Regions from separate parts of the Lysinibacillus sp. 1 U-2021 genome, predicted to be linked through region 3. Evidence: riboswitches for the same ligand, from Rfam matches in the RefSeq annotation. Region 3 holds a riboswitch; each other region holds the start of a gene.
The links. A riboswitch is a leader RNA that binds a small molecule or an ion and turns the genes downstream of it on or off. The one in region 3 is predicted to bind thiamine pyrophosphate.
Positions count from the first base shown of each region.

Region 1: linked by a shared signal. The riboswitch ahead of thiW (energy coupling factor transporter S component ThiW) and the one ahead of thiT (energy-coupled thiamine transporter ThiT) in region 3 are both predicted to bind thiamine pyrophosphate.
Region 2: linked by a shared signal. The riboswitch ahead of thiM (hydroxyethylthiazole kinase) and the one ahead of thiT (energy-coupled thiamine transporter ThiT) in region 3 are both predicted to bind thiamine pyrophosphate.

Region 1 covers NZ_CP123966.1:1,584,923-1,592,909, forward strand. Annotated here, with positions in the region: gene QH639_RS08130 (VWA domain-containing protein) at 1-369, shown strand, start outside; gene thiW (energy coupling factor transporter S component ThiW) at 558-1,058, opposite strand; TPP riboswitch at 1,153-1,260, opposite strand; gene QH639_RS08140 (MFS transporter) at 1,327-2,523, opposite strand; gene QH639_RS08145 (ABC transporter substrate-binding protein) at 3,011-4,084, opposite strand; gene QH639_RS08150 (ABC transporter permease) at 4,081-4,878, opposite strand; gene QH639_RS08155 (ABC transporter permease) at 4,875-5,684, opposite strand; gene QH639_RS08160 (ABC transporter ATP-binding protein) at 5,674-6,780, opposite strand; gene QH639_RS08165 (helix-turn-helix domain-containing protein) at 6,798-7,340, opposite strand; gene QH639_RS08170 (peroxiredoxin) at 7,747-7,987, shown strand, end outside.
Region 2 covers NZ_CP123966.1:2,320,147-2,328,133, forward strand. Annotated here, with positions in the region: gene mbcS (acyl-CoA synthetase MbcS) at 1-1,031, opposite strand, end outside; TPP riboswitch at 1,222-1,319, shown strand; gene thiM (hydroxyethylthiazole kinase) at 1,403-2,170, shown strand; gene thiD (bifunctional hydroxymethylpyrimidine kinase/phosphomethylpyrimidine kinase) at 2,158-2,982, shown strand; gene thiE (thiamine phosphate synthase) at 2,972-3,616, shown strand; gene QH639_RS11765 (alpha/beta-type small acid-soluble spore protein) at 3,687-3,905, opposite strand; gene thiI (tRNA uracil 4-sulfurtransferase ThiI) at 4,051-5,259, opposite strand; gene QH639_RS11775 (cysteine desulfurase family protein) at 5,260-6,411, opposite strand; gene QH639_RS11780 (GNAT family N-acetyltransferase) at 6,517-6,984, opposite strand; gene ezrA (septation ring formation regulator EzrA) at 7,075-7,987, opposite strand, start outside.
Region 3 covers NZ_CP123966.1:3,986,864-3,994,850, forward strand. Annotated here, with positions in the region: gene map (type I methionyl aminopeptidase) at 1-300, opposite strand, end outside; gene thiT (energy-coupled thiamine transporter ThiT) at 463-1,023, opposite strand; TPP riboswitch at 1,158-1,265, opposite strand; gene QH639_RS21165 (magnetosome magnetite crystal formation protein family) at 1,391-1,714, shown strand; gene QH639_RS21170 (hypothetical protein) at 1,770-1,892, shown strand; gene QH639_RS21175 (AAA family ATPase) at 1,933-5,013, opposite strand; gene QH639_RS21180 (exonuclease SbcCD subunit D) at 5,010-6,167, opposite strand; gene QH639_RS21185 (SGNH/GDSL hydrolase family protein) at 6,309-7,211, opposite strand; gene QH639_RS21190 (aminopeptidase) at 7,238-7,987, opposite strand, start outside.

The DNA.
Region 1 (7,987 bases), 2.4 Mb from region 3:
GTAGCAGATGAAAAGAAGGCCATTTATCAGGCAGGGCTAAGTGTTCCTTATAGTGCTGAATACGAACTACTCCCTGTAAATAACCAACTGATAGAAGAGTTAACTAAACGAACAGGAGGCACTGTTTTAAAGGAACCACAAGATGTTTTCCGTGACTTTACGACAAAAGGAGCAGATCGGCAAAATATTGCCACATGGCTACTCTTAGCAAGTATGCTTCTTTTCTTTATTGATATTACCATAAGACGCTTTGGTTGGAATTTCCTAACGAATGTGAAGAGAAAAGAGCCGCTGGTTGAGGAAAAAACTATACAAGCAGAAGATACAAATGTAGCACAGTTGTTAAAAGGCATGAAAAAACGATCTTAAATAGAGGAAGCAGTGCAAACTCGAATAGTTTTGCACTGCTTTTTTTATGTTGCTTGAAATAGAGAGTTATCCCCTTTGTAGAGAGGGGAAGATGATCTACAAAGTGGACTCTTTTTCTCATAAGGAGGAGAAAGGCGCTCCAAATTGGACTGCCCGCAGCTCAATGAATGCTCATAATCCAATACCTCTTAATAAAGAGAAGAATTAAATCTCTTTACGAGCTCTGTTTTACGCAAGCTACTCGCAACCATTACACCTAAAATAGCACCGATCGTACTTGATGTTAAAAAGGCTGGTAGGAAGAAGAATGCTGCTACAGATGTTCCCATGAATAATTTTGCATAAGGGACGGCAATAAGTGAAGCCAGAATGCCCGTTCCGATAACCTCTCCGATACCAGCTAACCACATTTTATTGCTATATTTATAGGCAAGAGCAGCACAGACCGCACCGATGATACTACCAGGGATAGCTAGTAGAGAGCCTGTTCCAGTAAGGATACGAATGATGGCAGTGACAAAGGCAACTATAACAGTTGGTACAGGCCCAAGTATAATGGCTCCTATCACATTAATCGCATGCTGAACGGGGTAAGCACGTGCGATGCCTGTTGGGATGGATACGAAAGTAGAGCCTGCAACAGCAACGGCTACTAATAAAGCCATGACTGTTAATTTACGAATTGACATAAAGTTCACTCCTTTTGGTAAAGTTCGTGAGGAAAAATAAAAAGGCCACCCCCTTTAAACAATAGGAAGCGGCCTTGCGTGTATATAGTGACAACAGCAAGTAGCGCCACTTCCCTCCGCTAGTGTGAACTAGATCAGGTTCAAAGGGTCCGTATATTACCATATACGTCTCAGCCTTTTAAAGACTCCCCTAGTGGTTAAAATCATTCAATTTTGTGAATCAACAATAATGTACCATACTGCTAAAAATAGTCAATGATTTTTCAGACTATTTTGTATCGGGATGCATTAAATGAGGTGCTTTTTTCACTGTCCAGATGAGCGCAAGGAAGAAACAGGCTAATAATATGATAGAACCGAAAATATATGGGCTATTCATATTCCAGTCAAATAATAAACCTGCCAAAGCGGGTCCAATCATATTTCCGAGGCTCATATAGGCATTATTCAAGCCCGCAGCAAATCCCTGCTCTTTCTCTGCAAGCTTTGAGATGAGTGTATTAACAGCTGGACGAATTAATGTCGTTGCTGTAGAGAAAATTGTTGCTACAACTAAAATAAGGGCAAAGCCAGAAACAAATAATATTAAGAAAATAGCAACGGATGCAATAAATAAATTTACTAGTACTACTTTCATTTCACCATAACGATTGAACAGTGGTGTAATAATAAACATTTGTACTACTACTCCAAAAGCACCACCAACAACTAATATAATCGCTATATCTACAGGTGTGTAATTAAACTTTTCTGTCACAAATAATGACAATGTCGTTTGGAAATTTGCAATTCCAAACGAGAACACCAGCATAATTATGAGCATAACAAAATAAGGCATATGTATGGAACGAGCCATTTGCTTCGCCAGATTGTCTTGCTTTTGTTTCTGTTGCGCAGTGTTTGGTTTGGTAGAAGGTAATAAAAAGTAAGATAAAATAGATGCTACAATGGCTGCAGCTCCAGCTGTGAAAAATGGGAAATGTAAGCTTACCTTTGCTAAAAAGCCACCAATACCAGGTCCAATCATAAAGCCAAGAGACATAGCGGCACCCAACATCCCCATACCTTTCCCACGTTCTTCATAGGTTGTGACGTCAGCGACAAAAGCCATAATAGGAGGTGCAACAAATGCGGAACCTAGACCACCTAAAAATCGTGCTAAAAAGAGCATCCATACATCTGTAGCAAGGCCAAATCCGATTTGTGCAAGACCTGTTACGATAAGACCGAAAATAATTAAATTTTTTCGTCCGTACTGATCTGAAAGATTCCCAGCAATAGGAGAAAATACGAATTGAGCTAAGGCGAACGTTGCGATTAGCATACCTAGAACTTGTCCTGCTGCACCAAATATTTTTAAATACTCTGGCATGACAGGAATAATAATGCCAATACTTCCCATTGCGATAAACATATTAAACATTAAAATATACAAAGCCGCCTTATTGGACTTCTGCTGGGTCATCGAATGAACCCCCTTTTTGTAATCAAATATAGTACAGTCTATCATAAAGAATTATTGCTTGGCTAATAGTTAAGATTATCGTACTGGTTCTATATTTAGAATGGTTTTCCACAAAAGTTTTCATCCGCGCACCTATGCATGAAGAAATAATAGATGTTAGTCATAAAAATTGAGGGGAAAAGAAGCTATGGGGATAAATTAGTAAAGCAACAACAATCTATGGACTTCTCTTATAAAGTGAGAATTAAAAAATGTGAGAGTCTGTCTGTAATGGCATAAAGCATGGCTATAAATTGTAGCGATGTTATAGCGCATCAGAAGGAATATCACAAGAATACTGATGTGAAAATCTATTAAAATTCAGACAAAATATTTTCTAAATATAATAATGCAAATAGTCAATTGAAAATGTTCTTATTTAATAGTCAGTTAAATAAGCAGAGAAAAAAACTAGCGAATTGATGTAAAAGTCAATTCGCTAGTTGAATTATCGGATACCCATTTTAAATTCTAAAAATAATTCGTTGTATTTCCCTAAATAATCAGGTCCTAAGTTTTTGTAGACCTCTAATGTATCGCGTTGTTCTTCAGAAGGATAGTAGCGTTCGTCAGAAACAACTTCTTCGTCCATTAAGTCCATAGCTGCAAGATTAGGCGTAGAATAGCCTACAAAATCGGCATTTTGAGCACCTGATTCAGCACTTAGCATGAAGTTTATAAAGGCGTGGGCACCATCAATATTCTTCGATGTCTTTGGGATGACCATATTATCAAACCATAAGTTTGAGCCTTCCTCAGGTACAGCAAAGTCTAACTCTTCATTTTCATACATCATGTCAGCTGCTTGGCCAGACCACGTAAGGGCAACGGTTGCTTCATTATTGATCATTAATGGTGTAATTTCATCTCCAATGATTGCTTTTACATTTGGTGCAAGGGTGATTAGTTTGTCAGTAGCTTCACGAAGTTCCTGATTATCTAGTGAATTCAGAGAATAGCCAAGACTGTTTAAGCCCATCCCAATGACTTCGCGCGCACCATCTACTAAAAAGACTTTTCGCTTTAAAGAAGGGTCCCATAAATCATCCCAAGAGGAGAAGTCTAAGTCTCCAACAAGGCTTGGATTGTAGACAATACCTACTGTTCCCCAAAAATAAGGGACAGAATATTTATTGTTAGCATCGAATGGTAAATCTAAAAAGTAAGGATCAATATTTTTAAAATTAGGGATTTTCGTTTTATCTAAAGGAATCAATAATTCTTCTTCCTTCATCTTCTCAATCATATATTCAGAAGGGACAGCAATATCGTAGGCTGTTCCGCCTTGCTGAATCTTTGTCATCATAGCTTCATTGGAATCGAATGTTTCATAGATGACATGAATGCCTGTTTCTTTTTCAAATTCTTTTAACAAATCAGGATCAATATATTCTCCCCAGTTAAAGATGGTTAACGTGTCTTTTCCACTTTTACCGCCACCCGCACTTAAGGCATCAGCCGCATAGAATAAAAGGGCTGAAACGACAAGGATGGCGATGGTAGCTTGAATTAGTGACTTCATCGTTGCCCCTCCATTCTTTTACTCGTACGACTTGTCATGAAATAATAACCAACAACAACTAAAACCGTAACGAAGAATACTAAACCTGAAATTGCATTCACTGTTAGAGAAATTCCTGCGCGGGCCATTGAATAAATTTCTACGGATAGAGTACTAAAGCCATTACCTGTTACAAAGAATGTCACGGCAAAATCATCTAATGAATACGTAAGGGCAAGGAAGAAGCCTGCAAAAATCCCTGGCTGAATATAAGGAAGAATGACACGCATCATAACGTCCTTTTTCGTTGCCCCTAAATCTAATGCTGCATCGATTAATGAGTTATTCATTTCTAGTAGCTTTGGTAAAACCATTAATACAACAATCGGTACACTAAATGCAACATGTGCTAATAAAACAGATGCAAAGCCCAGTTTAATACCTACCATTGTAAATAAAATTAAAAAGCTAGCCCCGATAATTACGTCTGGGCTGACGATTAAGACATTGTTTAAGGATAATAAAGTATTACGCATCTTAGAATCCTTAACCGTCACAATTCCAATTGCTCCTAGCGTACCAATAATAGTAGAAATGAGAGCAGAAAGTAATGCCACGATGACCGTATTTATTAATATAACAAGAAGACGCGAATCTTCAAAAACAGCTTGATAATGCTCCAAAGTAAAGGATTCAAAATTATTCATGGAGCCGCCACTATTAAACGAGTAAAAGATTAAATAGAAAATTGGAGCATAGAGAACGATAAAAACAATTGTTAAATAGACTTTGGCTGAAGCAGATAGTTTGTTCATCGTACGCGACCTCCTTTATCCTTTTGTCCCGTAATTAGCATGATAATCACCATGAATAAAATTAAGAATACAGCAATAGTGGAACCCATACCCCAGTTTTGTGTCACAAGGAATTGCTGTTCAATCGCTGTGCCTAGAGTAATGACACGGTTCCCTGCAATTAAGCGAGTAATCATGAACAGGGATAGGGCAGGGATAAAGACAACTTGAATACCAGATTTAACGCCATCCATTGTCAATGGTAAAACAACACGGCGGAAGGTTGTAAAAGCCGAAGCACCCAAATCCCGTGCTGCATAAATGAGCGTTGGGTTTAAACGATCTAAAGAATTGAAGATCGGTAAAATCATAAATGGAATAAAAATATAGACCGACACAAAGACAAAGCTAATATCAGTAAAGAGCATTTGCTTTGGATCGAAGCCAAATACTTCGATAAATGCATTAATAGGCCCGTATAACCCAAAGATGCCGATAAAGGCATATGTTTTTAACAAAAGATTAATCCATGAAGGAATAATAATAAGTAGAAGCCAAAGTTGTTTATGCTTGGTCTTCGTTAAAAAATAGGCAGTTGGGTATGAAATTAATAGTGTAAAGAATGTAATTAAAAATGCATACCAAAACGAGCTCAAAGTCATCTTTAAGTAAACAGAAGAGAAGAACGCTTTGTAGTTATCGAGCGTAAAGTTGCCATGTAAATCAAGCAGGGAATAATAAACAACGAGTGCAATTGGCGCGATAACGAAAAAGGCAATCCATAACACATATGGAAATAACGCTGATTTCGATGTTTTAGTTTGCATCTTCATCGTCTCCATACGATTCTAATCGTTTATCAAACTCTTCCTCTGTTTCGTTTAAGCGCATTACGTGAATTGCCTCAGGATCAAAGTCTAAGCCAATCTCAGTCCCTACTTCTGCTTTCTTCAATGAATGGACTAGCCACTCATTACCATCTTTATCGTATGTGGATAATTCATAATGTACCCCTCGGAATAATTGTGTATCCACTTTTACCACAAGTTTGCCTTTATCAATTGTTGTCATTTCTAAATCTTCTGGACGAATGACAATATCTATTTTTTCATTTTGCTTCATCCCTTGGTCGACACATTCGAAAACTTTGCCAGCAAATTCAACCTTGAAATCCTCAATCATCACGCCAGGTACAATATTGGATTCACCTATAAAGTCAGCAACGAAGCGGTTAATCGGTTCATCATAAATATCCACGGGTGTACCTGACTGCTGAATTTGGCCTTCACTTAAGACAAAAATTTCATCACTCATAGCAAGTGCTTCTTCTTGATCATGTGTAACAAAAACAAATGTTTTGCCAAGACGTTGCTGTAATTCACGTAGCTCATATTGCATTTCTGTACGTAGCTTTAAGTCTAAAGCTGAAAGTGGCTCATCCAGTAAAATTACTTCAGGGTCATTGACAATGGCACGTGCAATCGCGACACGTTGTCGTTGTCCACCAGACATTTCAGATATTTCGCGGTTACCATAGCCTGCTAAATTGACAAACTTTAAGGCTTCAGCTACACGCTCTTTTATGTCCTTTTCAGGAAGCTTTTTAATACGTAGGCCAAATGCGACATTTTCAAACACATTTAAATGAGGGAACAGCGCATAATCCTGAAAAACAGTATTTACTTGACGTTCATTGGCAGGAACTGCATTAATCTTTTTATCATGGAAAAATACATTTCCTGTTGTAGGTTCTGTAAATCCTGCAATAATTCGTAAAATGGTTGTTTTACCACAACCTGATGGACCAAGGAGTGTATAAAACTTCCCTTTTTCAAGCTCCAAATTGATATTTTTTAAAACGACGGTACCGTCGCTATATGACTTTGAAACATTTTCAAAGCGGATAATTGAATTGGTTGTCATGGATGCGCCTCCTTAAGCTATAAATAAGAATCTGTTGCGACAAGTAAAATTTTTGTTTCATCATCATGTGCATTAAAAATCTGATGATGGTCTGTCGCGTCATAGTAAAGTGCATTGCCTTCACTTGCGATATACTGTTCATTCCCTAATACGAGACGAATACGCCCTTTAACCACATAAATAAATGTTTCAGAGAGCGAAGGCTCAAACTGTTTGAACTCGCCATCTGCAGCAAAGGTTAAGAAAATGGGTTCCATTTCTTTTTCATTCGAAGTAGGAATCAGCCATTGAATTTCATATTTTTTTTCTTCATCTGTATAGGTAGATTGATCTTCCTCTGTATAAACAACCTTCTGTTCAGGTGATTCATCATCAAAAAAGTCTTTGGGTCTCGACCCTAAAACTTCTAATATTGAAAATAATGTTTCAATTGAAGGTGAGTTTAGATCACGTTCTAATTGGGAAATATAACCTTTACTTAAATCTGTACGTTCTCCAAGTTCCTCTTGGGTAAGACCTTTTTTTAAACGAAGCGCTTTAATTTTTGCTCCTATTTGCATCTTTTCCCTCCTAAGAGAAGTTTAGCAATGATAAACTTTTGAAATATGAAGTTTACTTTAACGAAACTTTTAGTTTACTAAAACCATTACAATTATACATAATAATAAAAAATTTGCAATCGTTTTTCGTGAAAAAAATAGCTATAAAAAGTTGAAAAATGGGGTATAAATGAAAGTGAGAAAAATTTTGAATAGTGTAGAATATTATTGTCAAAAATAGCTTGTAGATAGACAGTAGCAATAATTCCAGTTATGGATTTGACGAATTTTTGTCAATCCATTTCAATCATCCAAACGGGCGGAGTTTACTTGTTTGAAAAACTGCGGTTACTCTGCTATCGTAGAAGACGAGTTCGCTAGTGCGAATGGAATATATAAACTACATATTTATTCGGAGGGATTTATTATGGCAGAACGCATGGTAGGTAAACAAGCACCTGACTTTACAATGGAAGCAGTACTTTCAGACAAATCATTTGGTAAAGTATCACTAGAAGATATTAAAGCACAAGATAAATGGACAGTTCTTTTCTTCTACCCAATGGACTTTACATTTGTATGTCCAACTGAAATCACTGCAATGAGCGATCGTTATGACGAGTTCGAAGACTTAGATGCAGAAGTAATCGGTGTTTCTACTGACACAA
Region 2 (7,987 bases), 1.7 Mb from region 3:
TTTCCCATCGACCCAACTCTTGCGTCCATTCCTACCATTGTGCCTACCAATAATGTATTTTCTGTTTGTCCATAGCCATCTCGCACTTGTAATTTGAATGTTTCCAAGAATACTCTAATGACCTCACTATTTAATGGCTCACCAGCTGATACAGCTTGGCGAATCGCACTTAAATCATATTCATATAAATCTTCAAGCGCTGCCATAAAACGATATTCAGTTGGTGTACAGCATAATACATTGATTTTGAATCGCTCAAGCAATGCTAAATAACAAGCTGCTTCAAATTTACCTTTGTAGACAAATGCAGTAGCACCACTACCTAAAGTAGCTAGAAACGGACTCCATATCCATTTTTGCCATCCTGGTGCTGCAGTCGCCCAAACAATATCATTTTCTTGTACCCCCAACCAATGTGGTGCTGTTGTTCGTAAATGAGCATAGCCCCAACTATGCGTATGCACTGCTGCTTTTGGATTTCCTGTTGTTCCGCTTGTATAGGCTAAAAATGCATGGTCTGTACTTTTTGTTGGGATAGGATTTATGTAGGTTGTAGGTTGATTATTCATTTTTTCAAGTATGTTCTGCCAAGGTTCATGTGCATTCCCTATGACAAATTGCAGTATGTCTTGTAAATTTCCAACTTTATCGAACTGTTCAATATAGGGTTCGAATGCAATAACTGCTTTAGCATTTGCATGATGAATTCGATACTCAATATCCTTTGTTCTTAACATCTCAGAACTTGGAATAATCGTTAAACCCGCTTTCAATGCAGCAATATACACTATATATGCTTCCACTGAACGTGGTACCATCACTAAAATGACATCACCTTTCTTTAAACCTTGCTTAGTGAATACATGTGCTGCTTGATTCGCTTTTTCCAATAAATGTGCATATGTAATACATTGGATGTCTTGGTTTTCCTCATAAATAATTAAAGCATTTTTGGTTGCATCCTGAGCATATTTTTCAATTTCCTCTACTATGTTATACCATTCTGGTGCAACTAAATCTTGTCTTTTCATGGCAATTGCCCCCTTTTGTTATGACACATTATAAGACTCTTTTTTCAGCATTTTCAATGGTTTGTGCTTAATTTCGGTAAAGTCATGACAACTATCATACTCTCCTATATGGCATCGGTCACATTTTATCTATAGGAAAACTTGCTATTGAATACAACTGAAAAGTATGGTACATTTTGGTCAACTAAAAGCAAGATTGCAGGGGGACTCGTAAGAGTTGAGAAGGTAAAACCTGACCCTTTGAACCTGTTAGTTAATACTGACGTAGGGAGCAATAAACATCGTTTTCAGATGAAAGGCTCTTTTCGTGCATTTTTACACAAAAAGAGCCTTTTTTGCATGCTTACGTCCATCCCTAAAGGAGGACTACAATGATTTTTCAAACAATTCGTCAACAGCAACCACTTATCCATTGTATTACCAATTATGTAGTGGCAAATTTTCAAGCAAATGGTTTATTGGCGATAGGTGCTTCACCAGTAATGGCCGATGACTGCCAAGAGGTAGAGGAGATGGTGGCCATTGCTCAAGCATTATTAATTAATATTGGAACACTTAATGATCGCACAAAAAGTGCCATGTTATTAGCAGGCGAAAAAGCCAATAAACTTGGTATTCCTGTTATTTTAGATCCTGTCGGAGTTGGAGCCACAACTTATCGTAAGGAAACCGTAAGATACTTACTGGAAAACATACAATTTGCGGTGATTCGCTGTAATCTCGGCGAGCTAGCAGCAATAGCTGGTGTAAATTGGCAACAAAAAGGTGTCGATAGTGGTCATGGCACTATCGCTATGGAATTAGAAGCCACATCATTGGCTCAACGCTATCAATGCATTGTTATTGTCACAGGAGAACACGATTTTATAACTGATGGCAAGCATAGCCAATGGATTGCTGGTGGTCATCCACAAATGACGGAAGTAACGGGTACAGGTTGTTTACTTAGCGCAATTTGTGGCGCAGCCTATAGTGTAAGCCATAATCCTTACCAACAATTAACAGAAACACTTACTTACTATAAAAAAGCAGGTGTACTGGCATCCGCATTTACTGCAGACATTGGTGATTTTCAAATAGCCTTACTCAATGCTATACATCGCTTATCAAAGGATGGTGCAGCTTCATGCATATTGTAACAACAATCGCTGGCTCAGATAGTGGTGGTGGCGCGGGTATACAGGCTGATTTAAAAACATTTCAGGAATTAGAAGTGTTTGGTACTTCTGTTATTACTGCTCTAACTGCTCAAAATACTTTGGGTGTAACAGGTGTTTGCCCGATTGACGTTTCCTTTATAAAAAAACAATTAGAAGCCTTAGTAGAAGATTTTCCAATCGCTGCGATTAAAACAGGAATGCTTTATTCCTCAGAAATTATCACAGCAATTGCACACAAGATCAGGGAGCTAAACATTCCACTGATTGTTGATCCAGTGATGATTGCAAAAGGTGGGGAAAGCCTATTACAGCCAGAAGCTATCGATGCCTTACGCTCAACTTTATTACCACTTGCTACGGTTGTTACGCCCAATATACCCGAGGCAGAGACACTTACTGGGAGATCTATTCATCATTTTGAAGATATGAAAGAAGTAGCTCAAAGCTTGTTACAGCTAGGTGTACAATGTGTCATCATTAAAGGTGGTCATTTAGCAGATCCACTTTATGCCATTGATTACGTATTTTTAAAAAATGGGCGTTCTTTTTCGATGCAGTCTCCTCGCATCCAAACAAAAAATACGCATGGTACTGGATGTACATTTTCCGCAGCACTTACTGCTTTTCTTGGACAAGGATTTGCTCTGGAAAATGCCATTATAGAAGCTAAAAAATTTATTCAATTAGCTATTATGTATAATTTATCGATTGGAAATGGTCATGGACCCACTAATCATTTTGCTTATCAACAGCATAAGGAAGCCTGTGAGGTGATTATTCATGAAACGTGAGGATTTGCAGCTTTATTTTATTATGGGTACGAGCAATGTTCCTTCTCAAGAAGAACCTATCTATATCCTCGAAAAAGCCTTGCAAGCAGGCATTACAATGTTTCAATTTCGTGAAAAAGGTCCTCACGCATTAACGGGACTTGCCTATGAACAGTTTGCACGCCAATGTCAACAACTATGTCATCACTATAATGTGCCCTTTATCATTAATGACGATGTTGATCTAGCGATACGACTCGGAGCTGATGGTGTTCATATCGGGCAAGATGATTTACCTGTAGGTGTAGCACGTAAAAGAATTGGGAACATGATTCTTGGTGTATCTGTCCATAGCGAGGAAGAATTGCAAATAGCTATGAACCATCAAGCTGATTATGTCGGCATCGGCCCAATCTTCCCAACGTCCTCTAAAAGCGATGCTCAACCACCATGTGGCACATCTTTTTTACAGGAGGCTCATTCTCTGCATCCTGAATTACCAATTGTAGCAATTGGCGGAATAAATTTCGCAAATGCACATTCTGTATTTCAAACGGGGGTTGATGGTGTTGCGGTTATTTCAGCTATTTGTCAAAGCAAAAATGTTGATTATACAGTAGCTACATTTAAATCCCTATCTTGTATAAATAAATGATCAATAAACAAACTAAAACCAGTGCCTTTTACGGTCACTGGTTTTAAGTTTATAAATGCTTAATCAGCATTTATTGGTTGTTGTTTGGCATACCTTTTAATTGAGATTCTGCCATTTGTACAAGACGTTTAGTGATTTCACCACCAACGGAACCGTTGGCACGAGCTGAAGCTTCAGCTCCTAATTGAACACCAAATTCTTGTGCAATTTCGTATTTCATTTGATCTAGTGCTTGTTGTACACCAGGTACTGCAAGCTGGTTTGAACTACGGTTGTTGTTTGAAGCCATGTTTCTCACCTCCTTGTGAATATAGAATGTGCGATATTAGATTTTTAATACAAAAAATTTAGAGGTAAATTGTACCTCTATTGGAATAACGCTATCCATACAAAAAAGCCGTCTCAAAATGGGCTTTGAGACGGCTTTTAAATCCTTATAGTAGATCTGCAAATTTATCTTGCTGTTCCTCTTTCTTAGGGAAAATATAGACCTCGCGATTCTTCACTGCTCGCTCGATCAATTCATCAAAGTCAGAGAAGCTTTCATAATGCTCAACCTTTTCAAGCTTCGGTTTTGTTTTTGGACTAGCTGGTGTAAAAATCGTGCAGCAATCTTCAAATGGCTGTATAGATGTTTCGTATGTGCCGATTTTTTCCGCAATATCAATAATTTCTAATTTATCTGTTGAAATCAGTGGACGAAGGATAGGTGTATTTGTTACTGCGTTTATTGCTGTTAAGCTTTCAAGCGTTTGACTCGCTACTTGTCCAAGACTTTCACCCGTTACAATAGCAAGTGCACCAATTTCCTCACGCACCTGATCAGCAACCTTCAACATCATTCGGCGAGTTGTCGTCATCGATACATTAGAAGGTACTTTTTCTTTAATAAGAACTTGTATTTCAGTAAAAGGAATGACATGCAAACGAATACTAGCACCAAATTTTGTTAATTCATTGGCAAGCACTTTAACCTTTTCCAATGAATTTTGGCTTGTATAAGGTGGACTAAAGAAGTGAATAGCCTCTAATCGCACACCACGCTTCATCATTAAATAACCAGCAACAGGGCTATCAATACCACCAGATAGCATTAATAAAGACTTGCCATTTGATCCTACTGGCATTCCACCTGCACCAGGTAAGACTTGTGCCATCATATAAGTTGCATCATGGCGAACTTCTACACGTAGCTCAATATCAGGCTGCTTCACTTTAACAGATAAATTTTGAAATTGCGGTAAAACATAGCCACCGATCTCACGTTGGATGGCATGAGATTCTAAAGGAAATGTTTTATCAGTACGTTTTACCTCTACTTTAAATGTATGGGGCTCGTCTTTAAATGTCTCCATAATCGTGATAGCGAGCTTTTTCATACTGTCCATATCTTTTTCGCATGCAGCGACAGGACTAAATGATTGAATACCAAAAATTTTAGGTAAACCTGTAATTAGCATTTGCATTTGTGCTTCGTCTTCTATGGCAATAAACATACGGTCACGTTCTGTGCGAATATGCAGTTGTCCTAAATCTGCAAAGGCATGACGAATATTTTCACGTAAACGGCGGATAAAATCCATTTTGTTGCGACCTTTTGTAGAAAGCTCACCATATCTAATTAAAATTTCTTTCCAAATCATTTACTTATTTTCTCCTTTGAGTTCCAACATTACTTCTGCTAGTACTTGTTTAAAGTTTTCTATATCTTCTATTGTGTTATGTGCGCCAAAGCTAAGGCGAATCACGCCTTTTTTATAATGCTCATCAAGGTGAAGCGCCTCGACGACATGACTTGTTTTCGTTTGCTTGGAAGAACATGCACTTGATGTCGACACAATGACACCACGTTTTTGCATAGCATTAATAATGACTTCCCCTTTTAAATCACGAACACTAAATGACACAATATGCGCAGCTCCCTGTGGGGTTGATAAAACATGGACTGCTTCGCCATAACTTTCTAGCTGAGTTCGGATTTCATCATGCCATTGACGGTATTTTTTTGTGCGTTCATTCATGGTTTCAACAGCAAGTCGAGCCGCTTTCGCTAAAGCAACAGCTTGCGGAACTGCTACAGTACCACTACGCATACCAAATTCCTGACCTCCACCAAGAGCAAAAGGCTGCCATCTTATGGGTTTACGGAATGCTAACACTCCTGAGCCTTTAAAGCCATGAATTTTATGGCCAGAGATAGAAATACAGTCAGGTCCTTCTTCTTTAAAGGATATTGCTAATTTTCCAAAGCTTTGCACAGCATCAACATGAAAGACAGCACGACTCATTTCATGAATCATTTTTGCTGCTTCCTTTATAGGCTGAATTGCACCCATTTCATTATTCACATGCATGATGCTAACTAAAATTGTTTCTTTTCGTATTTTAGTACGAAGCTCATCTAGAGAAATCACACCATTTCGATCGACATGAAGATATTCAACATTATAGCCTTCTTTTTCAAGTTGTTTCATTGTTTCTAACACTGATGGATGTTCGATTTCAGTCGTTAAAATATGCTTTCCTATATGCGTATTACTACGTGCTATGCCAAAAATAGCTGCATTATTTGATTCTGTACCACCTGAAGTAAATAGCACATTTTTTGCCTCTGTCTGCAAAATATCTGCTACTTGCTCACGCGCACGTATTAATAAATCATTTGCTTCAACACCCATAGCATGGATGGAAGCAGGGTTGGCATAATACTGCTCATTCACAACCATAAATGCTTGCATAACCTCTTTTAAAGGCTTAGTTGTTGCACTATTATCTAAATAAATTGTATTAACCATAACTTTTCACACACTTTCAAAACGTTGATTTAACGGTATTTATCATAACGCAATCTTTGGCGATTGACCACTAACTTTAACGATTATTTAATTTTTAATTGAATCCTACATTTTTTTCACCATCGTGACAAACTCTGTTGGTGTACTAAATTCAATTGCTTTAACAAAACCAAATTTTTCATAAAGATGGATTGCTCTCTTATTAAATAGGGCAACAGTTAAACGTAATGGCAGCTGATGTTCTTCCTGAACTGTTTGAACAATAAACGAAAAAAATGCCGTTCCTAATCCTTGACCCGTTAGATTTGGCTTCAACCCAATTCCAATATCTATACAGTATTCTTCATACGCACCAACACCTTTCCCTTTTGGCACTTGGGCTGCTTTACCTGTACAATAATAGCCAATTAATTCACTATGATTATTAAAGATCGCAAAGTAAGGATTATCAAGCATTTCTTGTATATTTTCACCCGATAATTCATTATTGTAAAAATCGTAAGGTGTTACATATTGCCATTGTAAAATTTCACTTACGAAATGTTCATTCATTTTTTTGATCGACAGTTTCATACTGAATCACATCCTAATCTAAGCAATAAATAGAAAGCTGTCTAAAAAGTAATCGCTATACTTTTTAGACAGCTCAAAAATTTTTTTGAATTATTTTGCTATGAAATCTTCGGCAACCATTTCTTGAATACGCTTTAAGGCACCCGGCTCCATTTCTTCCACTGCTGTACCTGCTTCTTCTAAAGCCTTTGCATAACGGAATTGATGGAAAGCCTCTTCTGCTTCTCTTAAACGTCCGTTCAATTTTGGGTTCGATGCGCGATGGCGATTACCGTATTGAATAATACGCTCAATGAGCATCACATTTTCGATTAACTCATGTGCCTTTACTCTAACATCCTCTACACAGAGTGTAGCTGCATTTAGATTATTATGAACAGTACCCATATTAAGTGGTACTTCTTGCAAGCTTTGCATGACAACATAGATGTGCTCTGCTGCCTCATCGAGTCGTGCATCCATCTCCTCAGGAATTCCTGGAATATTTGCCTTGTTCAATAAACGGTCAGTATCCTGTAATATTTTCTTTAAGTTTTCGACTTGAGCGCGTGCTTTATTTTCGTCTATTCGAAGTTTCTTCATTGTATTCGATAGATGACCTTGTTCTTCATGAATTCGTTCAAGCTCTTCACTAATTTCGATTAACTCTTCCTGTAAGCTAGAATAAGCCGATTTTTCTTCCCTGACACGCATAGCTAATAGATCATAGCGACGTTGCAGCGCTTCCAATTGTTTTAAAGCGGCTTTTGGAATTTCGGCATCCTTTTCATTTAAATGATAACTTTGCTGTACATAAGTTGCCTCGTCATTCACTAATTTTGTTGAAGAAATGACATTGGTAATAGAGCTTAATAAACGGTCACAATTTTGATCTACATAATTTTTAGCAATAACCTCTTTTTCAAGTAAATCATAAAAATGATCGATTTCTTCATTTATTTCTGTGACACGAGGTTTAACAACTTTTAAATTCAGCTCTGCAAGTTCGAGTTTTAATGCATCA
Region 3 (7,987 bases):
GCCATTTAAAGAGCCTGAAACATCAATATTTACGATATCTCCCTCTTGAATAACACGCTTTCCTGGAATACCATGTGCTACTTCTTCATTGACGCTAATACATGTATACCCTGGAAAATCATATTCTCCCTTTGGTCCTGAAATAGCGCCTGCCTCTGCAAACATGCGACCAGCAATTTCATCAAGCTCAAGTGTTGTAACACCTGGTTTTGTGGCAGCTTTCATTGCTTCGCGAATTTCAGCACAAATGCGTCCTATTTTTTTAAAAGCTTCAATCTCTTCTTGCGTTTTTACAATCATGTATAACGTCCCTTTCATCTAATATCTATTCTTTAATATAACATAACTTTTTATGCGTATAACGATAAACGCTTTAAATATTGTATGCTTTCCTACTTTGCAAAGTGCTAAAAGAGTTATTCACGACAAAAAAGTCCCTCCACTCATGTGAAGGGACTAGCATTAAAATTTTCTTTGCATTAATTGTGGAGCGGCTGTGAATAAAAGAACACCAACGACCGCCGTTAAAATGGTTGCTGGTAGCATATATGTACCATTGTAGATGATGGAATAGATCCATGCATTTTGGTCACCAGCATATTCGGCAAAAAATACAGCACCAGCAATTGTATGTGCTGTGTATCGTAAGAGGCCTGCGAAAACGGTACCTATGATTATATAAAGTGCCATTTTTGTTTTGTTCATATGTTTAGCAGCGTCTAACACTGGTCCACGTACAACCGCCGCTAATCCTACAACTGTAAAAGCAACTCCATAATCCAGGAATCCTTGTAGCCAGTGCACAATCGTAGCACCAAACATGGTTTGCATTACACCTACGAGTAATCCAGTTGTTAGCCCAGCTATTAAGCCCCAGCGAAATGCTATTAACATAATTGGTACCATAACAAGACTAACTGAGCCGCCTTGTGCCCATACTTTAAAGGAAACCTGATCCAGTACGAGACCAATCGCTGCAAAAATCGCAATCTCCACTAGCATTAATAGTCTTTTTTTGTCCATACATATTCTCTCCTTTGTTCCGATGTAGGATACAAGAGCAGGAATAGAAAAGCGCTGATATGTCTCTTTCTGACACCTTTTTTCCTTTAAGGACGAAAAAACGATGTCAGGACAGAGCCTCACATCGTACAAGTGTCGGTTTCTATCCACATCCCTACGCAAGCGTTAACTTACAGGTTCGAAGAGTCAAGGCATTACGTGCCCAGTCTCAGCTGACATCATCAGCTCCCCTTGTGGTCGTTACATCTGAATTTATTTGAACACTCTCATTGTACGCAAAGGATTAAAGGATTACAACCTTCCATACATCATTTTTTTGAAACTTTGCTGTTTTTCATGCGTAAATATTTAAAAAGGAGGTACAACTATGGAGAATCAAAAAATTTTAGCTGCCTTTAGTTATCTTAGTATTTTCTTCGCCCCTTTTATCGTTCCATTAATTGTATATTTTGTAACAAAAGACAGTGATGTAAAAAGCCATTCGATTCGTGCACTTGTCTCTCATTTAATACCTTTTGTTTTTGGCATTCTATTCTTTATTGTCTTTGTTTTTTCTACATTTAGTTTAGATCCAACCTCCAATAACAAGACGGTGATGATTATTTGGTTTGCTTCATTCGCCATCTATGCTCTCGTCTCACTAGGTATTGTGATTTGGAATATAATTCAGGCTGTTCGTGTTATCCGTTAATGTTTTATTTTTAAGTGAAACAGGTAGTAGTAATTGTAAAAGGAGCTGTTTTGGGATGAAAGTATCAAACGTTGTAAAAACCGCCGTTAAGTTAGCACCTATTGTTATTCCTATCGTAAAAAAAGTAATGGCTGCAAAAAAGGGCACAACGCCTACAACCACCACTCGAAAAAAATAAAATGAAGGCGTATTCCTTTTAGAGGAAATACGCCTTCGTTTTATTTCACTTCAAAATGGGTTTGACTATGGCCATTCAATGTTTTTTCTACATGTAAAACTGCTGGCATTGCAGATTTCAATTCAGGTACATGCGAAATAACGCCAATCATACGACCCGAATCCTGCAAATCAATTAATGTATCGATTGCTTTATTTAGTGATTCCTCATCGAGCGAGCCAAAGCCCTCATCAATAAACATCGTTTCAATATGAATATTACCTTGGTAGCTTTGAATCACATCTGCCATCCCCAATGCAAGGCTCAACGAAGCATTAAATTTTTCGCCACCTGATAAAGTTTTGACATCTCGTAATTGATCTGTATAAGCATCATAAACATCAAGACCAAGGCCACTTTGCTTCGCATGCTTTTCTAATCTATCTGAACGTCTAAGCTCAAATTGACCGTTTGATAAATGATACAGACGTATATTGGCAGCTTCTGTAATTTGATCTAAGTAGTTAATTTGTATATAACGCTCAAAGGATAGCTTTTTCGAGTTTTGTCCATTTAATAATCCATAGAGCTCCTTTACTCGCCCTGCTTCTTGTTCAAGTAAATGAAGCTCTTTCGCTATTTCTTCCACCTTTTCACTAAAGCCTTGGCATGCTTGTATAAAGCCATTGATCTGTTGTAAACGTTTAAATGCTTCCTCATAGGAAACTCGATGCTGTTCTACTCTTGCTTCCATCGCCTCTAAATCTTGCTTCTCTTTTCCTTGAAGGTATGTAGCCCCTTCGGTAATCTGAATTTGCAACGTGTGTACTTGTAAAGCATAGTCGCTACATGCTTTTCGAAGTGCATCCAATTGTATGGCACTCCGTTTAGCAGTTGCATAAGCCTCATAGCTTTCGAAACCTATTTCTTGCATATCTGCTGAAAATTGCTGAAGCTTTTCATTCATTTTAAGCTGTAATTCCTCAAAGGACTGTTTGGCAATTTCTACTGTTAGTGTTGCATTGCTAGCTGCTTCCTTTGCTACATGCAAATTTTCTTGACTCACTTGCCAACTTTTTTGAAGCCCTTCTTTCTGTTTACTAACTTCATTAAGTTGTTGCTTTAATTGCTGTAAAGTTGGTAAATTAGGGGGCATCTGCTTAAGTTGTTCGTCTACAACCGCTTGTAATTTTGTCCATTCTTTTATCTGCTCTGCTAAATATTGCTCTAGCTTCATATGCTTATTTCGTAGCTGCTCTATTCGATCATGCTGATGCTTTATTTTTAATCGCACATCAGCTAATTGATGTTGAATAATTTTTAATGCTGCAATCTCTTGTTCCACTTCATGTAAAGTAGCGATGATCTGTGGTTGGTCTTCTTGTTTAATATGCTGCGCCTCAAGTTGTTGCCATGTATCTTGAAGAAGCTGCTGCACTGATGCTAAAAATGCCTCTTTCTCTAAATACTTACGCTCGTCTGATGATGCCTTCGCTCTCAATGCTTCCACTTGAGCAAGCTCAATAATTTCCAGTTGCTCATTGTGTGCTTTCTGATGTGTCATACTACCACAAACAGGACAGGGTTCTCCTTCCTTCAGCTGTTCTGCTAAAATACTAGCTTGACTCGTCAGCCATCGTTGCTGCAAAAGTTGAAGAGCCTCTTTACTTTCTTGATAGAGACTTTCTGAAGCAACTACATCCTGCTTAGCTAACTCTACGACATGTTTATATTTCTCTGCTTGCTTGATTAAAGCAACCTGTTCCCGTAGTTTCGGTAATTGTTCTAAATAGCTTTCATAGGGTTCAACCTGTTTTTCATAGCCTTCTACTGATTGAGAAAAATGCTGTAATTGCTTTTGTTCATTTTCCAAAAGTTTGATGTTATCATTTACTGCTCGTTTTGCATTTTCAGCATATTGCTCCGCTATTTGCAGCTGTTGTATATTGTTTTCATAGGCTTCAAATTTCGGTAAAAGCGCTAGCATCTGCATTTCCTGCTGTAAGATTTGCTGTCGTTCAGATTCTTTAGCCTGCTCTATCTCATATTTTTCTTGTGCTTCTTGCAACTTTTCTTGTGACTGCTGTTGCGTAACTTTTGCTTGTTGAAAAGCTAGTTCTTTTACATTCAGTTCAGCACGTAAATCCTTGCATTGTTGTTCGAGGAGCACAAGTCGCTCTGCTTGTTCTGCCAAAGCAATCTCCTTCTCCTTTGCTTGGTATACATCCTGCTGTTGTAAAAGCATTTGCAGCCGTTGCTGTCGATTAGCTTGTTCATCAAATTGCTCATTTAGCGTTTTTGCTAAGCGATAATATTCCTGCTCTTTTTGATGAAGGCTATACGCTTCTTCATAGTATGACTGTTCATCTTCTCCACATTTCTTATAGTAGCTAAGCTCCTCATCAAGTGCCTCTGTCAGTTGATGTAAATTTTCGGTATTATCCGCAATCAATGTGAATAAAGCGGAAGAACGTTGTGGTAAGGCGCCCACAATTTGACCAAGTAAATGTTCTTTTAATTGTTTGGCACGTTCAAGATCACTTTCTGCTTCTTTACGCTTGGCATCAAGCTTTTTTGCCATGACACCGAAACGATCAGTTTTAAAGATTTTCCGTAAAATTACTTCTTTATTTGTTGAATCAGAGGTTAATAGTTTTCTAAATTCACCTTGAGGTAGCATGACAATCTGGCTAAATTGATCTTTTGTGAGACCTATAATTTCCTGCAATTTCTTATCGACTTCAAGCGTTTGCTGTTTCTCTACAATGCTATAATCCAGCTTTCCCTCTTTTACTTCTGCTAGCTCTATTTTCTTTCCAGTAACCGTTTTATTTTTTTCTTTAATATGACCTGGCTGTCGTACTATTTGATAGACTTTTCCATGCATTTCAAAGACGAGTTCTACAGCTGTATAAACTTCATCATGTGCAAAGCCGCTTCTTAGTAAAGCTGTATCCTGCCGGTCCTCCCCACTACCTGATCCGTAAAGAGCATAGCAAATAGCATCGAAAATGGTTGTTTTACCAGCACCAGTTTTTCCAGAAATGGCAAACAATCGATGCTCCCCTAGCTCTTGAAAATCAATTACTTCCGTGTCTTTATAGGGACCAAACGCTGTAATTGTTAACTTTAAAGGCTTCATTTTACAGTCTCTCGCTCCTCATCTAATAACTCCTGTAACATCTCTGTGAATAGGCGTTCCGTATCTTCATCAGGCTGAATGCCAATAATATTGGTGAAGAATGAACGGAATAAATCAATATCTTCTAGTTTTTCAGCTTCTACTACTTGTAGTTCACGTGGCATATCTTGTCTTAGTACCTTCCGCTCCACATGCATAGCGTGCGGAAATACACTACGAATGCGTTCCATTGGTGAAGTCACAGATATTTTATCCGTCAATCTAACAAAGACATAATCCTCACTTGGTGTGAGGGTTAATAACTCCTCTAATTGACCTTCTATTACTCGTAGATCTCTTCTTGGCACAAGCTTTCTTTTACTTACTGTGGTGTTACCTTGCTCGTCTAATTCAATGATTAAAAAACCTTTCTCATGTAAATGCTCAGATAACGAGTATTTTAAGATAGAGCCTGCATAGCGTATGGTTTCGTTTAAAACAAAATGTGCCTTATGTAAGTGCCCAAGCGCCGTATAGTGAAAAGGTTTGAATAAAGCTGCATTCACACAATCTGAGCCTCCAATGGAAAGGGGTCGCTCGGAATCACTAGTATTTGCTTCCTCCTCACCATACTTCGTCACAAAGGCATGTCCAACAAAAACATGACGCTTACTTGTGTCCATGTCTTCTGTGATATGCTCAATAATTTTTCGCATGGCGTCTTGATGAGAACGGATTGACTCATCTTCAAAGATGTTGCGAATAGCTGCTGGCTCTGCATAGGGCACTAAATGAAAATGTACTTCTCCATGTTGATCATTCAAAACAATAGGTGCATGATTTTTTGTAAATTGGCCCTTAATATATAAACCACTATCACTCATTAAACGACTACCAAAATTTAAACGACCTGCACTATCATGATTTCCCGCCACTGCTAGAACAGGAATCTTCTTTTCTAATACTATTTTCGCTAATACATCATTTAGTAAATTAACTGCCTCAATAGGAGGCATCGAACGGTCATATAAATCACCTGCGATGATAATTACATCTGGTTTTTCCTCATCTATCGCTTGTATAAATTGTTGAAGAATATAATGTTGATCTTCTGTCATATAGACACCTTGAACAAGCTTTCCTAAATGCCAATCTGCTGTATGAAATATTTTCATTCTAGTACCTCCTAGTCTTCTCTATATTTTAGCATGACTATTCCCCATCTAGTGCACACTAAAGGTTTAGTAGTTCTAGCCAAAATTGGTTTTCATAGAAAAAAGCATCTTAATAGGTAAGATGCCTTAGATATCGATTATTTAGATGTATTTGATAAATGCCTTATATCCTGGGAATCCCTGAATTACGTAAGTCATACGAGGAGATTGATGTTGTGCCACATTTTGCTTCCGAGGCTTCGCTGATGATTGTTGCTTTAGGATTTCCTCAAATGATTTGGGATTTGGCTCTGGCAATTCTGCTGAAGAGATGTTTAAAGCATCACTCCCACTATAAATCTGTAAAAATGAGTTAGCCATTTGTCGATAGCCTTCAATATTTGGATGAACATCGGCACTATTTGGTAAGTAGTTGGTTGCATTCAAACCAAAGGCATCATAGACATTTATATAAGCTGCGCCAGCTTGCTCTGCTTGTTGTTGTAAAATTGCATTTAATCTAACTAGCTGGGCGTTTGTTCCTTCTTTTTGCGTCGGATGAACTGTTGGATAAGCAAAATAATACCCTATGACATAGATTTTTGCTTTAGGCGCACGTTCTTCTAATTCATCCAAAATCGATAGCATATTTTTTCTAGCCAAATTTAAAGCGTAATCTGTCTGAAGCTGTGAAAAAGCTAAGGTCCCTGCATTTGGGTTTACCTGGACAAGACGTAATAAATCATTAGCCCCTGCCGAAATTGTAATAAGTGTCGCATTTGCTAATAAATTTTGCGCTTCCTCAGATCGTATTCGTTCTAATACATCTGCCGTAGTAAAGCCAGGAAAAGCAAGTTCTTTTGTATAAAATGATAATTGACCAATCGAACTTAATTTCATGGCAATCAAATCACTATACCCTACATCAATTTCTTTGTAGGGTGTTTGACCCGCTGCTAAGGAATCGCCAATAGCCACATAGGTTTCTGTTTGAGCGAAAGCAGATGAAACCCAAATTGTCATGAATAATATTGTCATACCTAGCAAGCTACATAACCGTTTCATCTGCTTCCCTCTTTTCTTGACTAAAATTAAAAAGCCCAGCTACCCTTGCGGAAAATTGGCTCAACCGTACCGTCTGGTAAAATACCATCAATGTCCATTTCACCACTGCCAATCATGAAGTCTTCGTGTGTCACAGAAATATTCGCACCCAATGCTTCAAGTTGACCATTTTCTAGGTCTCTACCGCCCTCTAAGCAAGTCGGATATGCCTCACCAATAGCTAAATGGTTTGAAGCATTTTCATCAAACAGCGTATTGAAATATAAAATCTCCGACGCTGAAATGGGTGATTCGTGAGGGACAAGTGCTACTTCACCTAAATAGCTTGAGCCTTCATCTACTTGAATAAGCTCTTGTAATAAATCATGTCCTACTTCGGCCTCTGCCTTAATAATTTTGCCCTCTTCAAATGTTAATTTAAAGCCATCGATGATATTGCCCTGATAGACTAATGGCTTCGTATTACGAACATAACCGTTTACACCTTGTTTCAATGGAAGTGTATAAACTTCTTCTGTTGGCATATTGGCCACAAAGACATTATCTTCTGGTGTTTTACTACCACCAGTTAGCCATTTATGTTGTGGTGCTAAAGCGATTGTTAAATCTGTACCAGGAGCTGTATAGTGAAGCTTTGCATACTTTTTATTATTTAAAAGCTGTGCACGAGATTCTAAATTAGCTACATGCTGACGCCAATTATCAACTGCATTGCCTTCTCCAATATGAACCGTTTTAAAGATTGCTTCCCATAATGCAGGTACTTGTTGCTCCTC